3 linked regions of the Occallatibacter riparius genome follow. The protein of the gene in region 3 interacts with the protein of the main gene of each other region in a pairwise test. Links are inferred from orthologs where the notes say so. Each region holds a gene or a part of one and is shown on either strand. Other genes may lie near its edges.

The links.
Region 1: the proteins of MOP44_RS10330 (region 3) and ftsA interact in binary tests that used the Escherichia coli proteins (3 or more experiments, as listed by UniProt). The link is inferred for Occallatibacter riparius from one-to-one orthologs.
Region 2: the proteins of MOP44_RS10330 (region 3) and ftsZ interact in binary tests that used the Escherichia coli proteins (3 or more experiments, as listed by UniProt). The link is inferred for Occallatibacter riparius from one-to-one orthologs.

What each region holds. Positions count from the first base shown.
Region 1 is NZ_CP093313.1:3,998,636-4,004,428, forward strand. What follows is about bases 2,829-5,793. They hold ftsA (cell division protein FtsA), read left to right. Parts: upstream 2,829-3,689; coding sequence 3,690-4,898; downstream 4,899-5,793. Other genes in these bases: MOP44_RS16265 (cell division protein FtsQ/DivIB), read left to right, coding at 2,829-3,682; ftsZ (cell division protein FtsZ), read left to right, coding at 4,925-5,793. Also shown: MOP44_RS16255 (glycoside hydrolase family 30 protein), read left to right, coding at 1-1,158; MOP44_RS16260 (cyanophycinase), read right to left, coding at 1,201-2,208; more of MOP44_RS16265, read left to right, coding at 2,411-2,828. UniProt on the Escherichia coli protein: Essential cell division protein that assists in the assembly of the Z ring. May serve as the principal membrane anchor for the Z ring.
Region 2 is NZ_CP093313.1:4,002,994-4,008,815, forward strand. What follows is about bases 1-2,855. They hold ftsZ (cell division protein FtsZ), read left to right. Parts: upstream 1-566; coding sequence 567-2,144; downstream 2,145-2,855. Other genes in these bases: ftsA (cell division protein FtsA), read left to right, coding at 1-540; MOP44_RS16280 (penicillin-binding transpeptidase domain-containing protein), read left to right, coding at 2,718-2,855. Also shown: more of MOP44_RS16280, read left to right, coding at 2,856-4,025; MOP44_RS16285 (VTT domain-containing protein), read left to right, coding at 4,178-5,149; MOP44_RS16290 (cation:proton antiporter), read left to right, coding at 5,333-5,822. UniProt on the Escherichia coli protein: Essential cell division protein that forms a contractile ring structure (Z ring) at the future cell division site. The regulation of the ring assembly controls the timing and the location of cell division.
Region 3 is NZ_CP093313.1:2,561,888-2,572,262, reverse strand. Bases 3,968-6,934 are described here. They hold MOP44_RS10330 (rod shape-determining protein), read right to left. Parts: upstream 6,000-6,934; coding sequence 4,935-5,999; downstream 3,968-4,934. Other genes in these bases: MOP44_RS10325 (aldehyde dehydrogenase family protein), read left to right, coding at 6,269-6,934; mreC (rod shape-determining protein MreC), read right to left, coding at 3,968-4,769. In the rest of the region: rod shape-determining protein RodA, read right to left, coding at 1-771; mrdA (penicillin-binding protein 2), read right to left, coding at 771-2,804; rod shape-determining protein MreD, read right to left, coding at 2,943-3,455; more of mreC, read right to left, coding at 3,471-3,967; more of MOP44_RS10325, read left to right, coding at 6,935-7,759; mgrA (L-glyceraldehyde 3-phosphate reductase), read left to right, coding at 7,777-8,817; MOP44_RS10315 (M14 family zinc carboxypeptidase), read right to left, coding at 8,887-10,375. UniProt on the Escherichia coli protein: Forms membrane-associated dynamic filaments that are essential for cell shape determination. Acts by regulating cell wall synthesis and cell elongation, and thus cell shape.

The sequences.
Region 1 (5,793 bases), 1.4 Mb from region 3 along the record:
TCGCAGGCGGATCGCGACGCGATCCTGCACGACATCTTCTCGCCGGACGAAATGGCGATGAACGTCTGCCGCACCTGCATTGGCGCGAGCGATTACGCGCGCACGCTTTACAGCTTTGACGAGAGTGACGAGCCGGATCCGGAACTAAAGAAGTTCTCGATCGACCACGACAAGGAGTACTACCTGCCGGTGCTGCGGGAGAGCCGCAAACATAATCCGGAGCTGTTCCTGTTTTCATCGCCGTGGAGCCCGCCGAACTGGATGAAGCCCAACAAGAGCATGCTGGGAGGCGCTATCCGCAAGCAGAGCTTCGATCCATATGCGCGGTACTTTGTGAAGTTCCTGGAGGGCTACAAGGCCGAGGGCCTGACCATCAATGCCGTTACGGTGCAGAACGAGACCGACGCCGAGCAGGAAGGCCGCATGCCCGCCTGCTTGTGGGCCCAGGAGCAGGAGATGGAGTTCGCAGGCAAGTTCCTCGCGCCGGCGATCAAGAAGGCCGGGCTGGATACCAAGGTCTGGATTCTCGATCACAACTACTCGCTGTGGGGGCGCGCAATTGATGAACTGAGCGACCCGAGTGTTTATGACGCTGTCGATGGCATCGCGTGGCACGGATACGTGGGCGAGGCATCGGCCATGAGCCGCGTGCACGATGCGTTCCCGAAAAAGAACATGTACTGGACCGAAGGCGGGCCGGATTATACGCAGCCCGACTATCTGACCGATTTCGCGACCTGGTCGGAGACCTTCAACGGCATCCTCAACAACTGGGCGCGGTCGATTACGGCGTGGAATCTGGCGCTGGACGAAAAGGGGAAGCCGAACATCGGGCCGTTCTCCTGCGGTGGGACGATCAGCATTGAGGGCGGCACGGAGAAGGGCGGCAGCCACAAGGTCACGAAGAGCGGGCAGTACTGGGCATTCGCGCACTACTCAAAGCACATCAAGCGCGGAGCGAAGGTGTTCGCAACCAATGGCGTCGCGCCCAATGCCCAGAGCGCGAAGGTCAGCTACAGCGGGTTTGTGAATCCGGATGGCAAGCATGTGCTGGTGGTGGCGAATCGCGGGGCGCAGGAGCGGGTGCAGTTCGTGATGGGCGGGAATGCCGTGGAACTGGACGTGCCGGCGGATTCGGTGCACACGTTGGAGTGGTGAAGAACAGGGAATAGGGAATAGGGAGTAGGGGCGGCGGCGCGGTCAGTAGATCACGCCGCCGTGCTGCATGGATGTGATCTGGCCGTTCTTTACGTTGAGTTGGTAGGCGGTGGATTCGCCGGTCCAAGTCTTGAAGTTGAAGGTGTGTCCGGGTGGAACTTTCTGGACCGCGTATGGTTGCCACGTCAGCGGCTGATACGGCATTGCGATGCCGGTTCCTTTCGGAGTGTCGATGAAGTAGGCGCCGCCGCGGCCGATGACGCTCGCTGAGCCGTCCGGTTCGAGCAGCACTGCGGCCTTTTCTTCGATGCCGATGCCGCGCGTAACCGGGGTGCCTGGTGTGGCGTTGAGTCGGGCCAGAAACACCAGTAGGCGGCCCATGCGGTCGCGCCGGACGAAGTGCGTGTCGGTGATGATGCCGTTCAGGATCGGAATCCGCAGGAAATTTTGGGTCAGCGTAATGCGCGAACCGAGGGGGTCGCTCAGGGCGAGCTTGCCGCTCAGGTTCGGATCGTCGGGCTTGTCGCCTTGCGCGGAGTAGGCCCACTCGCCCATGACGGCTAGGCCGGCGCTGGTGCCGCCGAGCGGGATGCTGCGGGCGATGTCGTCGTTGAGCGCATCCTGCACAGGAGACTTCATCCAGAAGTTGATGTAGTTGGCTTGATCGCCTCCGGCGATGAAGATGGCTTCGGCGGCGCGGATGGTTGAGGCGGCAAAGGGATCTTCGGCCGCTGCGCGATTGGGAAGGATCAGCGTGGCTACGGAGTTCAGTTTGGGGCACAATTGCTGGACGTAGGGGTTGTAGTCGTCGTCGCCCGTGGCCCGAAGTATGAGGAAGTCGCCTCCGCCGGCGCGATTGCAGAGCCACTGGAAGGCCTCATCCAGATCGGTGCCGCCGCCCATCAGTGCGTAGCCTGCGCGCGGGTGGGTTGTCGTAGCATCCGCCGGGCTGCCAGCGCGGAAGTACTTGTAGGCGTGCTCCGATTGCGCAAGGCAGGGAAGGGAAACTCCGACCAGGGTAGCGGCAATCAGAGCCAGAATGCGATTCATTCCGCCAGCTTAATGCAATCGCGGCGGGTCCATGCCCAGGCGATCACGTTATATGTTTCCCTAAATCCTGTGTTTCTGGTCACTTTTCCCTGTCTCTGGTTTTTGCCGTTTACGCATGGGGTTCCCCCCTGTTTTGCACCAAGTAATCCACTTCTCCCCGCCCTATAGTGGACTCTGGCGAATCTCACGACCAGCTCACGGCGTGGCTCAACGCAGTCCCAAAATCGGCAACCTCTCATGGGAGGACCAGACGTCCGAGGAGTCTCGCTTCCGGCGCGTACAGGAAGTCTCGCCCCGGGCAGGCCGGAATCCTTCAGGCCGCAACCTGCCTGGGATGCCGGTCGAGATGGCGGATCCTGATGACGACGAAGAGCTTCCGCGCCGCAAGCGCCAGTTCGAGAAGCCTTCCGGCCCCTGGTATAAGCCGGTCTCCAAACTGGGCCGCGTGCTGCTGGCCAGCGGAGCAGTGCTGGTAGTCGGTGCTCTTGTGACCGGCGTGATCATGATCAAGAACGCGCTCGAGCGTGACGGCAGATTCCGCATCGCGGGAACCGAGAATATACAGGCCGCAGGAATGAGCCAGGTTTCGCGCGCCGATATCCTGCCCATCTTTGGCGCCGACATTGGCAAGAACATCTTCTTTATTCACCTGAGCGAACGCCGCAAGGAGCTTGAGCAGATTCCGTGGATCAAGAGCGCCACCGTGATGCGTATCCTGCCTGACCGGATCCGTGTGTCAGTGGTTGAGCGGACGCCCATCGCGTTCGTGCGCGAGGGCCAGCAGGTGGAGCTGGTGGACGCCGACGGCGTGCTGCTCACCATGTCGCCCGAGGGCATGACGCAGCACCACTACTCGTTCCCGGTGGTTACGGGCATCGATCCGCGCGATGCCGCGGCCGCGCGTAAGACGCGCATGGCGGTGTATCAACGGCTGATTGCCGACCTGGACTCGACCGGCCAGAACATCTCACGGCAGATCTCGGAGATCGATCTCACTGATCCTGAAGACGCGCGGGTGACCATGCAGGACGATCCCACGCTGCTGCACTTCGGCGATGAGCAGTTCCTGGAGAGATATCAGCGGTACAAGGCTCACATTGCAGAGTGGCGCAGGGAGTATCCGGACCTGACGGCGCTGGACCTGCGTTATGACAGCCAGGTTGTGCTGAAACGGTCGCCGGGAGCAGGCGCATCGCCAACGACTGTGAGTGCAGCGGACGGTAAGCCGGTTGCGGCTTCGCAGGGGACCACGGCTACGGCAAGCGCGAAGCCTTCGGCTCGCCATGTCGAGGCGCCCGCGCAAACGCAGGCCGCAGCCAAGTCCGAGCACAAGGTCCAGCCGCATCACGCCAAACCAGCGCCCAAAACTGCGGCGCAGCGGGAAAAGGAAAAACGCCAGGCGGCACACAAGGCCGCACTGCTGCATCACCAGCACGCAATGAATGCAACCGCTGTAACCCGGCAGGGACAATGAGCACACGATGAGCCAGAACCAGGACAATCTGATCGTAGTGCTCGACGTGGGCAGCGCGCATACGCGCATCTTGGCGGCCGACCTGAATGAGGGCGCGCTGCGCTATCGCGGGCATGCGGCAATGGAATCGGCCGGCATGCGCAAGGGACTCATTGCTGACCTCGGTCCCGCCGCCCGCGTTGTCAAAGCGGCAACCGAACATTGCGAGCGCGTGGCCCGCGCCAATATCGACGAGTGCGTTGTGGGTGTTGGCGGCCCGCATATTCGCGGCCTGAATACGAATGGCGGATTCGAACTGGGCAGCCGTATGCGCGAGATTACGCGCGAAGATGTTCGCACCGCCGTGGAGCGTGCCCGCGCTGTGGAGCGCCCGCCGGACCGCGAAATCCTTCATTTGCTGCCTCGCCAGTTCATCGTCGACGATCAGCCCGGCGTCTTCGATCCGGTAGGGATGGTGGCAGCGCGGCTCGAAGTCGATCTGCACATCGCCACTTGTTCGGGCTCCGCCCTGCAAAGTACCGTGACATGTGCCAATCGCGCTGGGCTGGAAGTCACGGAGGCTGTGCTCGAGTCAGTCGCTGCGGCTGAGGCTACGCTCTCAGCCGACGAGCGGGAATTAGGCGTCTGCTTGCTCGATATCGGCGCTCACTCCAGCGACCTGGTTGTGTTTTTCGAGGGCGCCGTCGCGCATACGTCTTCGGTGCCAATTGGTGGCGCTCACTTTACGAACGATCTCGCCGTGGGACTACAGATGCCCCTCGGAAACGCCGAACAGTTGAAACGGCAATACGGCCACTGCGTGGTGACGGCCGTGCCGCAAAACGCAGAGGTTGAGATCGCCAATCCTAATCCGCAGAAGCTTTCGCTGCGCCTGCTGGCCGAGATTTTGGAACCGCGTGCCCGCGAGCTGATGTATTTCGTCAAAGAGAGCCTGCGCAACGGAGGCGTGCTTGACGCGCTGGGCGCGGGCTGTGTTCTAACCGGCGGCGGAGCCATGCTGCCGGGAATGCTGGATGTTACCGAGAGCCAGCTTCGCGTACCGGCCAGGACGGGAATGCCGGTAAGGCTCTCCAACATGCCGGGCGAGCTGGCGCATCCGAGCTTCTCGACGGCCATCGGCACACTTTTATATGCACACCGCACGCGCGTGACCCGCGCCGCGGAGAACAACGGATTGCGCGCCAAACTGCGCGCCATCTTTGCAGCGAGCTTTTAGAGAGTCAGCAGGAGGCCGGGAGTCTTATGGAAATGTCAGCACAATCCGGGGAAATGCGCATCCAGTATCACGATGAGACGCCGCGTGGCGCGCGGATCAAGGTCATCGGTGTGGGCGGCGGCGGCGGAAACGCCGTAAACCGCATGATCCAGGCACGCATGGAAGGCGTGGAGTTTATTGCCGCCAACACAGACGTGCAGGCGCTCAAGTCCTGCCAGGCCCCGGTCAAACTGCAGCTCGGCGTTCGCCTTACCGCCGGATTGGGCGCGGGCGCCAACCCGGACGTGGGCCGCCGCGCCGCGCTGGAGGACTCGGAAAAGATCATCGAGGCGCTTGAAGGCGCGGACATGGTCTTCGTTACCGCCGGGCTTGGCGGCGGCACCGGCACCGGAGCCGCGCCTGTCATCGCCTCCCTCGCCAGCGAGATGGGCATTCTCACTGTGGCAGTGATCACCCAGCCGTTCGGCTTCGAGGGCAAGCGTCGCCTGCAGCAGGCCCAGCGCGGGCTGAAGGAGCTGCTTGAATCCGTCGACACCATGATCGTGATTCCGAACGAGAGACTGCTCGCCGTGGCCAAGGACGCGGGCTTCTTCGAGTCGTTCCGGATCGCCGACGACGTTCTGCGCCAAGGTGTACAGGGCATTTCCGACATCATCACGATTCCCGGAATCATCAACCGCGACTTTGCGGACGTAAAGACAACGATGGCCGGCATGGGACACGCGGTGATGGGAACGGCGGTCCGCTCGGGCGAGAGCCGGGCGATCGAAGCGGCGCAGGCCGCCATGGCGTCGCCGCTGCTCGAAGCTGGCGCGATCGATGGAGCGCGCGGCATCCTCATCAACATCACCGGTTCCAGCGCGTTGCGGCTGTCGGAAGTCAACGCCGCGTCGTC
Region 2 (5,822 bases), 1.4 Mb from region 3 along the record:
GGCGCCGTCGCGCATACGTCTTCGGTGCCAATTGGTGGCGCTCACTTTACGAACGATCTCGCCGTGGGACTACAGATGCCCCTCGGAAACGCCGAACAGTTGAAACGGCAATACGGCCACTGCGTGGTGACGGCCGTGCCGCAAAACGCAGAGGTTGAGATCGCCAATCCTAATCCGCAGAAGCTTTCGCTGCGCCTGCTGGCCGAGATTTTGGAACCGCGTGCCCGCGAGCTGATGTATTTCGTCAAAGAGAGCCTGCGCAACGGAGGCGTGCTTGACGCGCTGGGCGCGGGCTGTGTTCTAACCGGCGGCGGAGCCATGCTGCCGGGAATGCTGGATGTTACCGAGAGCCAGCTTCGCGTACCGGCCAGGACGGGAATGCCGGTAAGGCTCTCCAACATGCCGGGCGAGCTGGCGCATCCGAGCTTCTCGACGGCCATCGGCACACTTTTATATGCACACCGCACGCGCGTGACCCGCGCCGCGGAGAACAACGGATTGCGCGCCAAACTGCGCGCCATCTTTGCAGCGAGCTTTTAGAGAGTCAGCAGGAGGCCGGGAGTCTTATGGAAATGTCAGCACAATCCGGGGAAATGCGCATCCAGTATCACGATGAGACGCCGCGTGGCGCGCGGATCAAGGTCATCGGTGTGGGCGGCGGCGGCGGAAACGCCGTAAACCGCATGATCCAGGCACGCATGGAAGGCGTGGAGTTTATTGCCGCCAACACAGACGTGCAGGCGCTCAAGTCCTGCCAGGCCCCGGTCAAACTGCAGCTCGGCGTTCGCCTTACCGCCGGATTGGGCGCGGGCGCCAACCCGGACGTGGGCCGCCGCGCCGCGCTGGAGGACTCGGAAAAGATCATCGAGGCGCTTGAAGGCGCGGACATGGTCTTCGTTACCGCCGGGCTTGGCGGCGGCACCGGCACCGGAGCCGCGCCTGTCATCGCCTCCCTCGCCAGCGAGATGGGCATTCTCACTGTGGCAGTGATCACCCAGCCGTTCGGCTTCGAGGGCAAGCGTCGCCTGCAGCAGGCCCAGCGCGGGCTGAAGGAGCTGCTTGAATCCGTCGACACCATGATCGTGATTCCGAACGAGAGACTGCTCGCCGTGGCCAAGGACGCGGGCTTCTTCGAGTCGTTCCGGATCGCCGACGACGTTCTGCGCCAAGGTGTACAGGGCATTTCCGACATCATCACGATTCCCGGAATCATCAACCGCGACTTTGCGGACGTAAAGACAACGATGGCCGGCATGGGACACGCGGTGATGGGAACGGCGGTCCGCTCGGGCGAGAGCCGGGCGATCGAAGCGGCGCAGGCCGCCATGGCGTCGCCGCTGCTCGAAGCTGGCGCGATCGATGGAGCGCGCGGCATCCTCATCAACATCACCGGTTCCAGCGCGTTGCGGCTGTCGGAAGTCAACGCCGCGTCGTCGCTCATCCAGGAAGCGGCCCACGAAGACGCCAACATCATCTTCGGCGCGGTGCTTGACGAAAAGATGGGCGACGAGGTCAAGATCACGGTCATCGCGACCGGATTCCGCGACCAGATGCCGGAGCGCCGCGCCCGGATGCTAACGGTGGAGGAAGCGCCGGTGGTGTCGGTTCCGGTGCTTTCGAGCGAGAACTGGATGCGCGAGCCTGAGCCCGTTTCGATGATGTCCGCCCCCCCGGCGACGGTTCAGGTACAGCAGGCGGCGTATGCACCCGCGTCGGTCCGGCAGTCGGAGGCAGTTGCGATCTCTCCCGAACCCGAGTCGGTTTCCGTTCAGGCGGCGCCTGCCCCCGCCCCGGCTCCGGCGAGGTTTATGAGTGAGATCGACGAAATGGAGGAGCCCGCCCCGGTTCCGGTACGCGATGGATCGACGGAGGCGCCCCAGTCCAAGGTCGAGCTTGAGATGCAGGCCTTTGATGAGCTTTTTGCCGATACCGCGCCGCTTGGGCCGGCCCGACCACGCTTCGCCGAGGTTGGCGAGGAGCCGCCTTACAAGCCCCTGCCGCGCGACTATGCGACCGACCTCGGCAATGGGGTTCGTCCAGCGACTCCGGCAGAACAGCCCATGGCGGCGCTGTATGCCGAGAAGCGCGACGAGATGGAGCGGGACCTGGATGTGCCGGCATTCATGCGGCGCATGCAGTTCTAAATGAGTCTGGTTACGAATGGAACGGATTCTGCGCAGCGCAGCGTAACCTGAGAGAATTCTGAATCTTCGGCTCTTAAACCGCCCGCCGAATTGCACCGCAGGCGGGCAGAATGGCCGACGCAACAGGGCCGGGTTGACTATCCCGGCAACCGGTACCACAGGCTTGGAGAATCCTGCAGCACGGCTCCATAATCAGAAGAGCGGCGGATTTTATCCCGGCACAGGCAGCGCGGAATACGTTAGCGGAGTCCAACTACAAAGCTGAAGTGTTCTGCGTCACAAGGAATTTCATCGGGTCGAGAGAGATTAGCTGTATATTCGGGTTAGAACCTCCAGCCTGATGAGTTTTTGGATTTTGCGGCCCCTTGGCTGAACCTGTCAGGTCCACCAAGCCTGCCGCGGCAGAGCCCTTCGGCGCACGATCAACCAGCCGGAAAGCTCAAATGAGAGGGATCGAAGTCTTTTTGCGGTGAATTGCGCTAGATCCCGCAGATGGAACGCAGTACCAGGGTAGTGCGCCTCCCCCAAGGCGACGCACGACAAGAATCCATTTGTTGAGAGGATGCCGGCTGGATGAGATTGTCCTGCGCATTGATTTTTAGCTTCGCCTTGGCGGGAACCGGGGCTGCCTCAGCGGCCGGCCTTGACGCGCCGCACACCATCCACCACAGCAGATCGCAGCACTTGGTGGAAACCCACAAGACTCATCACGCTAGTGCGCACGCAACGGTGCACCATTCGGCGAAGGCCGCACCCAAGGCCACTGCGAAAGCTGCGCCCAAAACTGCGACAGCTCGCCGCACCCGGCACTCTGCCAAGGCAGGCAATGGTGCTGCCACCATTCGCCGCGCCAGCCTGCACGGGCGCCGTCATTATTATGGTGAGCGGTTTACGGCCAGTTCATTTGCCGGCGCCGACCAGTTCTCCGGTGACATCACCACCGGAGAAGACCCGATCGTGCGTCAGGCCGCCATTGACGCCCTGGGGGACATGAACGGGACCGCCGTGGTCATCGATCCCTCGAATGGTCGGATTCTGGCGATGGTTAACCAGAAGCTGGCGCTTTCGCCGGGCGCTGAACCGTGCTCCACCATCAAGATCACGGTGGCTATGGCGGCTCTTTCCGAGGGCCTCGTCACCCGCGACACCATGGTCCAGCTCCCGGGCTTCCGCATGAACATGACCCAGGCGCTTGCCAAGAGCAACAACCTCTACTTTGAAGAGCTTGGACGTGAGCTCGGCTTCGAGCGCGTGAAGCACTATGCCAATGAGTTCGGCCTGGGCGAACTGGCCGGCTGGCATATCCAGGGCGAACAGCTTGGCGAGTATCCTGACCATCCGATTCCGGCCGCCGAGGGTGGTGTTGGAAAGATGTGCAGCTTCGGGCAGGGTGTTTCCATGACCCCGCTCCAGCTCGGTGCCTACGTTGCGGCCCTCGCGAATGGCGGAACCCTGTACTACCTCCAGCATCCCACCACGGCCGCAGACATTGCGGCGTTCGAACCGCACGTCAAGCGCACCTTGGACATCGCCAAGTACGTGCCCGAGCTTCAGGACGGCATGGCCGGAGCCGTGGAATACGGCACCGCCCGCCGCCTGCGCGCCAGCTTCACGGAGCTGCCGGTGTTCGGCAAGACCGGCACCTGTTCCAACAACGGCACCCGGTTCGGTTGGTTTGCTTCGTTCTCTGAGGCGCCACAGGGCAGCCTTGTGACCGTGTTCTTCCTCGAGGGCGGCCGGCCCACATTCGGTCCGCGCGCCGCGGAACTCACCGGCGCGTTCTACCGCAACCTCTGGGATCACAATTACTTCATCAACAAGCCCGTGCAGGCGACGGCTTCGGCCACTCCGGCGGAGTCGACTCAGGGCGTCGAGCAGTAGGCAGATTCTCTCTCCGACGAAGGGCCGCCACGAAGGCGGCCTTTTCGTTTGCACCCAATCTTTATTTCGCACATCCCATAAGCAGACGGCTTCCCCATTGCTCTTTACCCGGGCAAACGCTACTTTATCCTTTGCTGCTGTACCCTGAGATCATGGCGCTTCCCACGCACATCCTTCTGACATACGGTTACCTGCTGTTGTTTGCGTGGGTGCTGATCGAGCAGCTTGGCGCGCCGCTGCCGACAATTCCGGCATTGCTCGCAGCCGGCGCTTTGTCCGCTCAGGGGCAGCTCAGTCTGACAGAGGTGCTGCTGTTGGGTCTGGCTGCGTGCCTGATCGCGGACAGCAGTTGGTTTTTCATTGGTCGGCGGTACGGCCACCACGTCCTGAACCTACTTTGCAAGATGTCGATGGAGCCGACCTTGTGCGTGCGTCGCACACAGCTCCAGTTCGGCCGGCGCCGCAAGGTCACGCTCCTGATCGCCAAGTTTATTCCGGGTGTCGCGCTGCTCAGCGCTCCAGTTGCCGGGCAGGCGGGCATGAGCTACGGGGAATTTGTGCTCCTCGATGGACTTGGGGCCTTGATGTGGCTGCTCGCCTGGCTGTGGGGTGGCCGGCTTTTCGGCGACGCCCTCAAGCGCGATCCCAGCTTGCTCGATTGGGTAGGACGGTTCTCCGGAGCTCTGCTGGTGATCGGCATCGCGGGGTTCATCGTCGCGCGAGTGATGCGGCGGCGGGTGCTGCTGCGCCAGATGGCGGAATCGCGCCTGGAACCCGAGGAACTCTACTCCCAGATCCAGGACGGCGAAGAGGTTTACATCGTCGACCTCAGGCATCCGGTTGAGCAGTTGACCGATCCGTTTGTGCTGCCGGGAGCGCAGCGCATCGCTCCCGACGATCTGACTCATCGGATAGGGGAGATTCCGCGTGACCGTGACGTGATCCTCTACTGCACGTGTCCCAACGAAGAGACGGCGGCGCACACTGCCATGAAGCTCCACAAGCTTGGTGTTGAGCGGGTTCGTCCATTGCGCGGCGGTTATCAGGCGTGGAAGAGCCTTGGGTATCCGATGGAGGCCATTCCGCCGGTCAATCCGCAGGCCACGCTCGTTCAGCTGGGATAGCGGGACGCCTGCGGGACCCTTCGAGCGAGAGAGTTCTCACCTTATCTAGTATTCGACATTCATGCGGAGCTGGGAATACCAAGCGGCGGGCGATCGCAAGCGCTTTCCTTCGTTGAGCGGAGCCGGGCCCGAGGCGTCAGTCTAGACTGACGACAGCAGCAGACCTTCGCAGGAGGAGCTCGATTGCCCGCAAACCACCTGTCTCTGCTGTTCTTTCAGTTGGGCGCAGCGATCATCGGGCTGGCTATTCTGGCGCGGCTGGCGAGCCGGTGGGGATTTTCGTCTATCTCCTTCTATCTGCTGGGAGGGCTGGCCTTCGGCAAGGGCGGGTTGGCGCCTCTCGACGTGTCCAAAGCGTTCATTCGCGACGGAGCCGAGATAGGCGTTCTGCTTTTGCTCTTTATGCTTGGGCTGGAGTACTCCGGTGCTGAGCTGCGGCACAACCTGAAGAGCGGAATGAAGGGCGGGGTGATCGACCTGCTGCTCAATTTTCCGCCGGGATTTGCCGCCGGACTACTGCTTGGATGGGGCATCTTGCCGTCTGTTTTGCTGGGCGGTGTGACGCTGATCTCTTCATCGGGGATCATCTCCCGCGTGCTGACGGAGCTGAAGCTCACCAACGCTCCTGAAACGCCGAGGGTGCTTGCCATCCTGGTTCTCGAGGACCTGATCA
Region 3 (10,375 bases):
GATGAACGCTCCCTGCGTCTGGGTCCCCTTCTCCGTGCCTTTACCCCAGATGCCCCCGGCGCCCACGGCAATCTTGGCTTGCAGAATCTGGTATCCGGCTCCGCGTGGGTCGTTATCAGGATTGATAAAGCTGGTCAGACGCGCCTTTTGATACGGCTTAAGCAGCTTGCCGCTCGACCATCCACCAACAACCAGTACCAGGGCCGCCGTAACCAGGATCGCCGCCTGCTTCACATTGATCCCGCCGAGGAAGAGACCTACGATGAGAACCGGCACGTAGGTCAGGGTAGTGCCCAGATCTGGCTGTTTCAGAATCAGCAGGAGTGGAACTCCCACCAGAGCGAAGGCCTTGAAGATCTCCTTCCAGCTCAATGACCGGCCGCCCAGGTTGGCGAAGTAGCGCGCCACCATCAGGATCATCACCAGCTTCATCCACTCAGATGGCTGAAAGAGGATAGGTCCGAGCTTGATCCATCGCCGCGCGCCGAGCGCCTTGTGTCCTATCCCCGGCACCAACACGGCGGCCAATGCGAAAGTGAAGAAACCATAGAACCATGGAACGATGTCGATGAGCTTGTGGTAGTCGATCTTGGCGAAGATGAACATCGCGAGCAGGCCGCCTGCCACCCAGGCCACCTGCTTTTTGTCGAAGCCGATGTACTTTGTGTGCAGCGTCGCCGAATGGATCTCCATGATCGAAATGCCGCAGAGAAGCAGGACAATCAGCAGGAGAGCCCAATCGAAATCACGTACGCTGATGAGCTTGCGCACTATCGGAGACCCTCTTTCCAGCGCAGCGGCATTGCATTCAACAGCGCGCCGAGGCTCAGCGGCTTCATCGCGATCTGCTTCGCGGGTTCGCTCGGGTTCACGAGGAAATGCCCAGTGTGAAGCTGCTCCGCCTCGTGCTTCGGATCACCACTATCAGGCGTTGACCACACCGCGCCCACTTCCACCGGTTTGGTCGGCTCGCTCGCCTTCTGCAGCAGATTGTTATCGCGCTTGCGCTGTTTGTTCACGTAGTCGACAACGATAGCCTGCGCGATGTGCGCCGAGTTCGAGCCCCAGTCGCCGTGCTCCTGCAGCACCACCACCGCCAGCTCTGGATTGCGTCTTGGCACCATGCCCACGAACCACGAGTTCGGCGTGCGCGCGCCGCCCTTGGTGTGCGTGTCGCCGCCGCCCACCACCTGCGCGGTGCCGGTCTTGCCGGCAAAATCCACACCCTCGATATGGCTGGCCGCCGCGGTCCCGCTCGTCGTCGCTGCTGCCATGCCGTCAGTAATGGTCATCCACGTGTCGGGATCGAGGGCCACCGTCTTTTCGCCCGAGCCCGGGAAGCTATCGATCAGTGCGGAACGGAAATCCGCCGGGAGCTGGTCCGGATTTACACTATGCGGCCGCACGAAGTGCCCATCGGAAGCGATTCCCGAGAGCGCCCGCAGCAACTGGATCGGCGTTACCTGTGTCTCGCCCTGTCCGATGCCGACCGAGATCGTATTGCCGGCATAGTACTTCTGGTGGTAGTTTCGCCATTCCCATTGCGTTGATGGCATCACGCCCGACATCTCGTTAGGCAGATCTATGCCGGTCTTCTGGCTCAGTCCGAACGAGGTCGCGTACTTCGCAATCGTGTCGATGCCCAGCTTCTGCGCCAGCGCATAAAAGAACGTGTCGCACGAGAGCGGAATCGCCTGCTGGATGGCCAGCACGCCGTGATGCTTGTCGCAGTGGAAGAAGCGCCCGTAAAACGTGCCCCCGCCCGCGCAGTTGACGCGCATATCCTGCGCCACACCCTCTTGCAAGCCGGCAGCCGACATGATGATCTTGAATGTCGATCCCGGCGCGAGCTGGTCCTGGATGGCCTTGTTCATCAGCGGGTGCCGAGGATCGGTGATGAGCTTGTTCCACTCGTCGCGCTTGATGCGCACAGCAAAAGCATTCGGATCGTAGCTGGGGTGCGACACCAACGCCAGGATCTCCCCGTTCCTCGGATCCATGACGACGACGGCACCGTTGTTCTCGCCGAGTCCGATCTCTGCCGCGCGCTGCAGGTCGAGGTCGATGGTGAGCTTCAAGTCCTGCCCGGGCTTGGCGTGCTGCGTGCCAAGAACACCCATCTCACGCCCGTGGCTGTCGACAATCACGTCCTGCGAACCGTCTTCGCCGCGCAGGATCTGGTCGTATGTCTCCTCAATCCCGGCCTTGCCCACTACGTCGCCCGGCTGATAAGCCGCGTAACGTGGATTGTTGTTCAGGTCGTCTTCGCTGACCTCGCCCACGTATCCAATGAGGTGCGACGCAAAGCCATCGCGCGGATAAAGCCGCCGCTCTTCTTCAATGGTTTCCAGCTCCGGAAGCTCGTTGCGGTGCGCCTCGATGAAGGCCTGCTCGTCGGCCGTGATGTCCTGCTTGATGGGAATTGGCTGATATCCCGCGGCGCTGCGGAAGTGCTTCAGCGTTGCCTTCAATTGGTCGAGATCGAGGTTCAGGCCCTGCGCGATCATCGGCAGGTCTTCGTCAACATTCTTGTTCTGCTCGCGAACTAGGAAGCACGTGACCGATGGGTAGTTGTCGACAATCAGCCGCCCTTCGCGATCGAAGAGCTTGCCGCGCGGCGCCAGAATAGGCACCTTGCGGATGCGATTCTGCTCGGCCAGTTCGCGGAAGTTGGTGGCGCCCAGCACCTGAAGCCGCCACAGGCCGGCAGCGAGCGCCAGCATCATCAAAAGGATGCCGTATTGCACTGCCGCCGATTTGTAGCTGGAGAGCTTCTCGCCGCGGTTACTACGGTCGGAATACATGTGCTTCTCTATATAAGATACAGCGAATCGAACTCACATTCAGCGCCCAAGTGCCGCATGATTGTTCGCGCTGGATCAGGGGAATTACTTATTGGACGTACCACTCCCGATTCTGATTCACGCCAAAGTCCGAGTCGCCTAATCCCTTATCTGGAACCGATCCAGGAAGGGGAACAGAATCAGCGCTATGATCGAATTCCCGATCGACTGGAACAGCGGAGTCAGCCAGTTCCACTCCAGGTCCATCCCCAGCAGCACGCGATAGATGAACAGGTAAACCGCATTGCACAGCAGGGTCAGCGCGAAGTTCAGCATCACCCGCACCAGGTAGTTCTGCACGTCGATCCGGATACCCACGGACGCTGCCAGGTAGCCGGCAAGAGTCTTGGCAATGCCGTTCACCCCGAGGGGCCGCCCGGTCAGCGCGTCCTCGAATATACCCACAAAGCCCCCGATCAGCATGCCCTGGATTGGGCTGCGCCGCCCGAGCGCGAAATAGATCGTGATTACCAGCGGGAAGTCGAACCAGATGTGGTTCTGCCCAAACGCCCGTGGCAGCATGGCCTGCAGCACCAGCGCCAGCACGATCACGAAAAGATAGAGCGGGGCCGGGTACTTGTGAATCTCCAGGTCGCGGCGGGAGTTCGCCATCAGCACAGGCATCGTCTAGCGCTCCCTCCGGTGCTGCGGACTCGCAGGTGGATTGCTCGGCTTCGGCACGGGCCGGGTCGCCTGCGGATTCTCCCCCGGATTACCTTGCTCAGCATCCGGCTTGGGCACGGCAGGCTTCTTCGCCTTGGGAGCGGTCTGCCCCGCCGCTGCCCCGCCCGCATTTGGAGTAGTCGCATTGCCCGGCGTAAATCGGTCCGGATGCGCGGGCGGAATGATCTTCGGCACCACCGCGGGCGTGGCCGGAACTGGCTGCCCATCGGGCCCCACCTGTGCCGTCTTGGGAGCGGTTGGCGGCGGAGCATTCGGATCGGTCAGGCCCGGCAGCCTCTCCGCCATGATCTCTGACGCCTTCCGCTGCTCCGCGAGCGCCGCGGCGTCTGCGCCCTTCAGGTCCTGGCTCTGCGCCATATCTTTCAGCTGCTGGTCTGAGAAGCGCGGCTCCGTGCTCGTAATCACCAGGACCTCGTCGAGCCTGTCAAGCTGCGCCGCGGATTTCACAATCACCCGGATGAATCCGTCGCGATCAGGGTCGGGCAGCACCTTGTCCACCACGCCCACCTGCAGCCCGCGGGGAAAAATCTGGTCGCCGCCGCCCGTCAGCACCTTCTCGCCGGGCTTGATGCGGTTGTCCGCCAGAATGCCGACAATCTGCGGCTGCCCCTGCGCATTGCCGCGCAGAATGCCGCGAATGCGCGTCTGCTCCAGGATCACGCCCGCCCCGCTCGACTGGTCATTGATCTCCAGCACCTGCGCCGTATGCGGAAATACCTCGCGCACCTTGCCTACGATGCCGTCGCCTGAAATGACGGCCATGTCGCGCTTCAGCCCTTCCTTTTCGCCCTTGTTGATAGTGAACACCCAGGACTGGTCGGAGCCGCTGGTGCCGATCACCTGCGCGGGCATCGTCGCATACAAGTACTTCTCCTGGAAGCCCAGCATCTGCTGAAGCCGCTGGCCCTGGCGCGCATCCTCAAGCAAGGCGGCCTGCTCCACCCGCAACCGGTCCACCGTCTCCTGCAGTTCCTTGTTCTCCTGCCTGACGTTGCGCAGGGCAAAGTAGTTCTCCCAGATGCTGCCCACCCCGGTCTTCGAGGTCTGCACGGCCCGTTCAGGCGGAGAGACGGCGGCATTCGCCCATAGCCGGATCAGCCGCACACTCGAGCTATCTGCCGGATCGTAGACATTCTTTCCACCCGCGTTCCGGCGCACCTGCACGGCCAACCCGATGATCTGGACCATCAGCAGCAGTAGCAGTACGAGGAGATTCCGGTAGCGGACGAAGAAGCTTTCCATGGGGCTCAACTCCCGCTTCAAAGCATCAGAAATTGCGCGGCGGGAGCACCTTCAGTGTATCGGGTTTCGCGATTGGATCTTATTGGAACGCCTAACTTGCAGATGGATAGTAAACAGGCGCAGGAGGCAAGAGGCTGATCCTCATGCGTCCCGCGCCTACTGGCTCTAATCGATCTTAATTTTGCGCAGCAGCCTGAAATCCGACAGCATCTTGCCGGTTCCAAGCACCACTGACGCCAGCGGATCGTCCGCCACCGATACCGGAAGTCCCGTTTCCTCGCGGATGCGCTTGTCGAGGTTCTTGATAAGCGCGCCGCCGCCGGTGAGCACGATGCCTCGGTCGGAAATATCGGCCGAAAGCTCGGGCGGGGTCCGCTCCAAGGCCACGCGGATCGCGTTCATGATCACGGCAATGCATTCGCCCAGGGCCTCGCGAATTTCCGAGTCGTCAATGGCGATGGTCTTCGGCACGCCCTCAATCAGGTTGCGGCCCTTGATCTCCATCGTCAGGGGCTTGTCCAACGGGAACGCCGAGCCGATCTCCATTTTGATGTGCTCAGCCGTGCGCTCGCCGATCAGCAGGTTGTACTTGCGCTTCAGATAGTTGGTGATAGCCTCGTCCATCTGGTTACCGGCCATGCGCACCGAGCGCGAGTAGACGATACCCGAGAGCGAGATGACCGCGATATCTGTGGTTCCACCGCCAATATCGACGACCATGTTGCCCGAAGGCTCGGTGATGGGCAGCCCGGCGCCGATCGCAGCCACCATCGCCTGCTCAACGAGATAGACTTCGCTGGCCTTGGCGCGATAGGCCGAGTCCTCGACCGCGCGCTTTTCCACCTGCGTGATTTCAGACGGTACGCCGATCACGATCCGCGGATGCACCAGCATCTTGCGGTTGTGCGCCTTCTGGATGAAGTAGTTCAGCATCTTCTCGGTGACCTTGAAGTCAGCGATGACGCCGTCTTTCATCGGCTTGATGGCCACGATGTTGCCGGGAGTGCGGCCCAGCATCTCCTTGGCTTCCTTGCCTACGGCCTCCACCTCACCGGTGTTCTTGTTGATGGCCACGATGGAAGGCTCGTTGACCACGATGCCCTTTCCAGCCGCGTAAACCAGGGTATTGGCGGTGCCGAGGTCAATCGCAAGGTCGCTCGAAAACATGCTGAAGAGCGAACGAATGCCGTGCGAGCGCGATGTGCGCGAAGGATAGCCATTCAAAGACATTGGAAGATTGGTTCAACCTCAAGGAGTATTGTACGGCAGCAGACCAGCACGGCAGACCACAGCCGACGCGAGCAAAAGAGCGCGCCAATGCTGTAAACTCTCCTCTGTTTGCCGTGTTTTCAGCATACAGCAGATTGAGTGCAATGCGTGTGCCGCAACGCACACTGAATCGCTTAGTCGGAATTAATGCGGGCCCTCCTCTTCGGGTGCAAACCGCGGCCCACTGTGAACCAGGACTGTGAACTAACAACTGCTCTTCGAGGACCTCCATGCCCATCACGACCTATCAGAACCTCATCGGCGGCGAATGGCTGCCGGCCCGCAGCGGCAAAACGTTTAAGAATGTAAACCCAGCCGACCACTCCGACATCGTCGGCGAGTTCCCCTCCTCCGGCGCCGAAGACGTCGACCTGGCCGTAGCCGCCGCCAAAAAAGCCTTCGCCACCTGGCGACTGGTTCCCGCCCCCAAGCGTGCCGAGATCCTCTTCCGCGCCGGCCAGCTTCTCCGCGAGCGTAAGGAGCAGTTTGCCCAGGACATGACCCGCGAAATGGGCAAAGTCCTTGCCGAAACCCGCGGCGACGTGCAGGAGGCCATCGACGAAGCATTCTATGTAGCCGGCGAAGGCCGCCGCCTCTTCGGCAAAACGACCCCCAGCGAGCTCCAGAGCAAGTTCGCCATGTCCATACGGATGCCCCTCGGCGTCGTCGGCATGATCACGCCCTGGAACTTCCCCATGGCCATACCCTCGTGGAAGCTCTTCCCGGCCCTGGTCGCGGGCAATGCTTGCGTCATCAAGCCGGCCACGGATACGCCGCTTTCTGTCTACAACCTGGTGAATACGCTGGTCGAAGCCGGCGTCCCCGCGGGCGTGCTCAACATCGTCTGCGGCGGCGGCGGAGCGGTCGGCAACGCCCTGGTCGAGCACAAAGACGTCCGCGCCATCAGCTTCACCGGCTCCAGCGAGATCGGCTCCCACGTGGCGCAGCGTGCAGCCGCCACCTTCAAGCCCGTCTCGCTCGAAATGGGCGGCAAGAACGCTCAGATCGTCCTCAACGACGCCAACCTCGACCTCGCCCTTGACGGCGCGCTCTGGGGCGCCTTTGGAACCACGGGCCAGCGCTGCACCGCCACCAGCCGCATCCTTCTGCAGATGGGCATCGCAAAACAGTTCATCCCCAAGCTCGTCGAGCGCGCCAAGGCTCTCAAGGTCGGCAACGGAATCGACGAATCCGTGCAGGTAGGCCCGCAGGTCAACGCCAGCCAGATCGAGACCTCCACGAACTATGTCGAGATCGCAAAATCCGAAGGCGCAAAGCTCGAGTGCGGCGGCCACGCGCTCACCGACGGTCCTTACGCCAACGGAACCTTTTTCGCTCCCACCATCTTCTCCGGCGTAACGCGCGAGATGCGCATCGCCCGCGAAGAGGTCTTCGGCCCCGTGCTCTCCATCCTAGAGTTCGACACCTTCGAGGAAGCCATCGAGATCGCCAATTCCATCGACTACGGCCTGTCCTCGGCGCTCTACACCAAAGACCTGAACAAGGCCTTCACCGCCATCCGCGATCTCGAAGCCGGCATCACCTACATCAACGCGCCCACCATCGGGGCCGAGGTTCACCTGCCTTTTGGCGGCGTGAAGCACACCGGCAACGGCCACCGCGAAGGCTCCGAAGCCTTGGACTTCTTCACAACCTGGAAGGCCGTCTACGTCGACTACAGCGACAAGCTCCAGCGCGCCCAGATCGACAACGCTGAGTAGGATCAAAGAGAAAAGACATGGAAAAGCCCTACGTCCCCAATCCATCCCGCTACGACGACGCCACCTTCCGCCGCTGCGGCCGTTCCGGCATCGTGCTGCCGCCCATCTCCCTCGGCTTGTGGCAAAACTTCGGCGGCGCCGATGTCTTCGAAACCGGCCGCGCGATGATCCGCCGCGCCTTCGACCGCGGAGTCACCCACTTCGACCTCGCCAACAACTACGGACCGCCCTACAGCTCCGCCGAAGAAAACTTCGGCACTATCTTGCGCAAGGACTTCCGCAACCTCCGCAATGAGCTCATCATCTCCACCAAGGCCGGCTGGGACATGTGGCCCGGCCCGTACGGCATCGGCGCCTCGCGCAAGTACCTCCTGGCCTCGCTCGATGACAGCCTCCACCGCATGGGCGTCGACTACGTCGACATCTTCTATGCCCACCGCCCCTGGGCCGATACGCCGCTCGAAGAGACCATGGGCGCACTCGCAACTGCCGTGCAGCAGGGCAAAGCACTCTACGTCGGCATCTCTTCCTACAGCCCCGAGCGCACGCGCCAGGCCCACGACATCCTGAAAAGTATGAATGTCCCGCTGCTCATTCATCAGCCCTCGTACTCCATGCTCAACCGCTGGATCGAGCACGGCCTGCTCGACACGCTCGAAGAGCTCGGCGTGGGCTGCATCGGATTCTCGCCAATGGCCCAAGGCATGCTGACGACGAAGTACCTCAATGGCGTGCCTGCCGACTCGCGCGCCGCTCTGGGCAATTCTTCCCTGCTCAATGAATTCCTGAACGAGAAGAACATTGCGCACGTCCGTAAGCTGAATGAGTTCGCACAGAAGCGGGGCCAATCGCTCGCGCAGATGGCCATCGCATGGGTGCTGCGTGACAAGCGCGTGACTTCGGCTCTCATCGGTGCGCGCAACGTCGAGCAGCTCGACAACTCCCTCGACGCGCTCAACAACGTCACCTTCACGCCCGAGGAACTCGCCGAGATCGAGCCTCACGCAGTCGACGTGGGCATCGACCTCTGGCGCGCCGCCCGCATGAAGATGATTTAGCACCCCTCAAGGGAAAGGCCGCGGCCCATAGCCGCGGCCTTTCACGATCCACCACCCACTATACACTAATCACTGCTCCTGCTGGGCCGGGAAATCGTCGTCATCCTCTTCCTGCGCCTTCGCAGCTTTCATCACCGGCGCAGCTTCCTTCTCCTTCGCAGGTACTGCCGAATCCGCCGGAAGATCCGGATGCTCATACGCGTACAGCTCGTTGAACAGATACTTGTATGTCGCGTGCGACTGCCCGCGGAATTGCGGCTTGAACCCGTACAGCACAATGCGCCCGCGACCATACGCCATCTCGACCGCCGCAGCCTTGCCCTCAATCGCCTCGGGATGCAGCAGCAGCCCGCTCTCCAGCGGATTCGTTTGCTTCGAATACCGCGCCAGCACCGCGCCATGGAATCCTGGCAGCGGTTGGAAAGCCGGCCCCATCTGGAACATCACAACAGGTGAATCGGTGACTCCATAATTCGTCGGCAGTTCCGCATGTTCCGTTTCCACGCGCAGAAGCGCGCCCGAGCAGAAGAACTTGTCGCTCTTCGCGCCCTTGATCACGTTCTCCACCGGTAAGCTCAGCAGAGGAATCAACGCGTCCGCCGTGCGATTCAGTGCCACCAGCGTTCCGCCTTCGCGCACAAACTCGCGCACGTTGTTCAGGCCATCCTGTCCCAGCCCGCCCGCATACTGCCCCGGCACCACGCCCACGTTGAAGCCATCCATCAACTGCCGCGACGACATATCCGGCAGCACAATCACGTCATACCGGGTGCGCAGGCCGCTTGAGCGGATATCCGCGTTATACAGGCTCTTTGGCTCAAAGCCATAGTTCTCCAGAATCCACCGCGTCCAGCCTTCATCAATCGCCGGCGCCCACGGTCGATAGAGACCGATCTTCGCCTTCTTGATTGCCAGCGTATGCGCCGGCGCGCTCACCGCAATCGCGCCCACCGCATTTTGCTTTGCGATACTATCCAGTTTGTCGCGCGTAATACCGCTGATGAGGAACGCGCCCTTCTCCGCGCCATTCGCGGTCTTCACCGCATCCTGGGCGAGCGTCACAGTTGCCCCTTCTTTCAACGCAGCATTCACTACCTCAAAGGACGCATTCGTCCGATGGCTCAACGCAAATACAGTGCCGGCGCCATCAACGGTCGCCGCCGGAGCCTCTGCCTTACTGACCTTCGTCAGCATCGAGCGCTGATCCACAGCCAGCGGATCCGTCACCGCATCCACGTTCACGCCCATCTGCAGCGGCAGCGTCCATCCCGTCACGTCATACGGCAGATCGATCGATTTCGATGTTCCGTTCTCCAGCGCGTCAGGATACTTCTGCCTCTCGAACAGCTCCTTGGCCATCTCGGAGAAGGCCTGGTCCATCGGAATCACCCATGATCCCGCCGGATAACTCACGCCGTTCGCCTTGAAGCCATCCTTCGTCGCATACACATCGAGCCCGTTGTCGATCATCAACTGCGCCAGCTTCGCTGCCTCCGGCGCGTCCGTCTGCTTGTCGCTGATCACATACGCAAACGGAGGCTCTTTCTTGAAGTGCTCA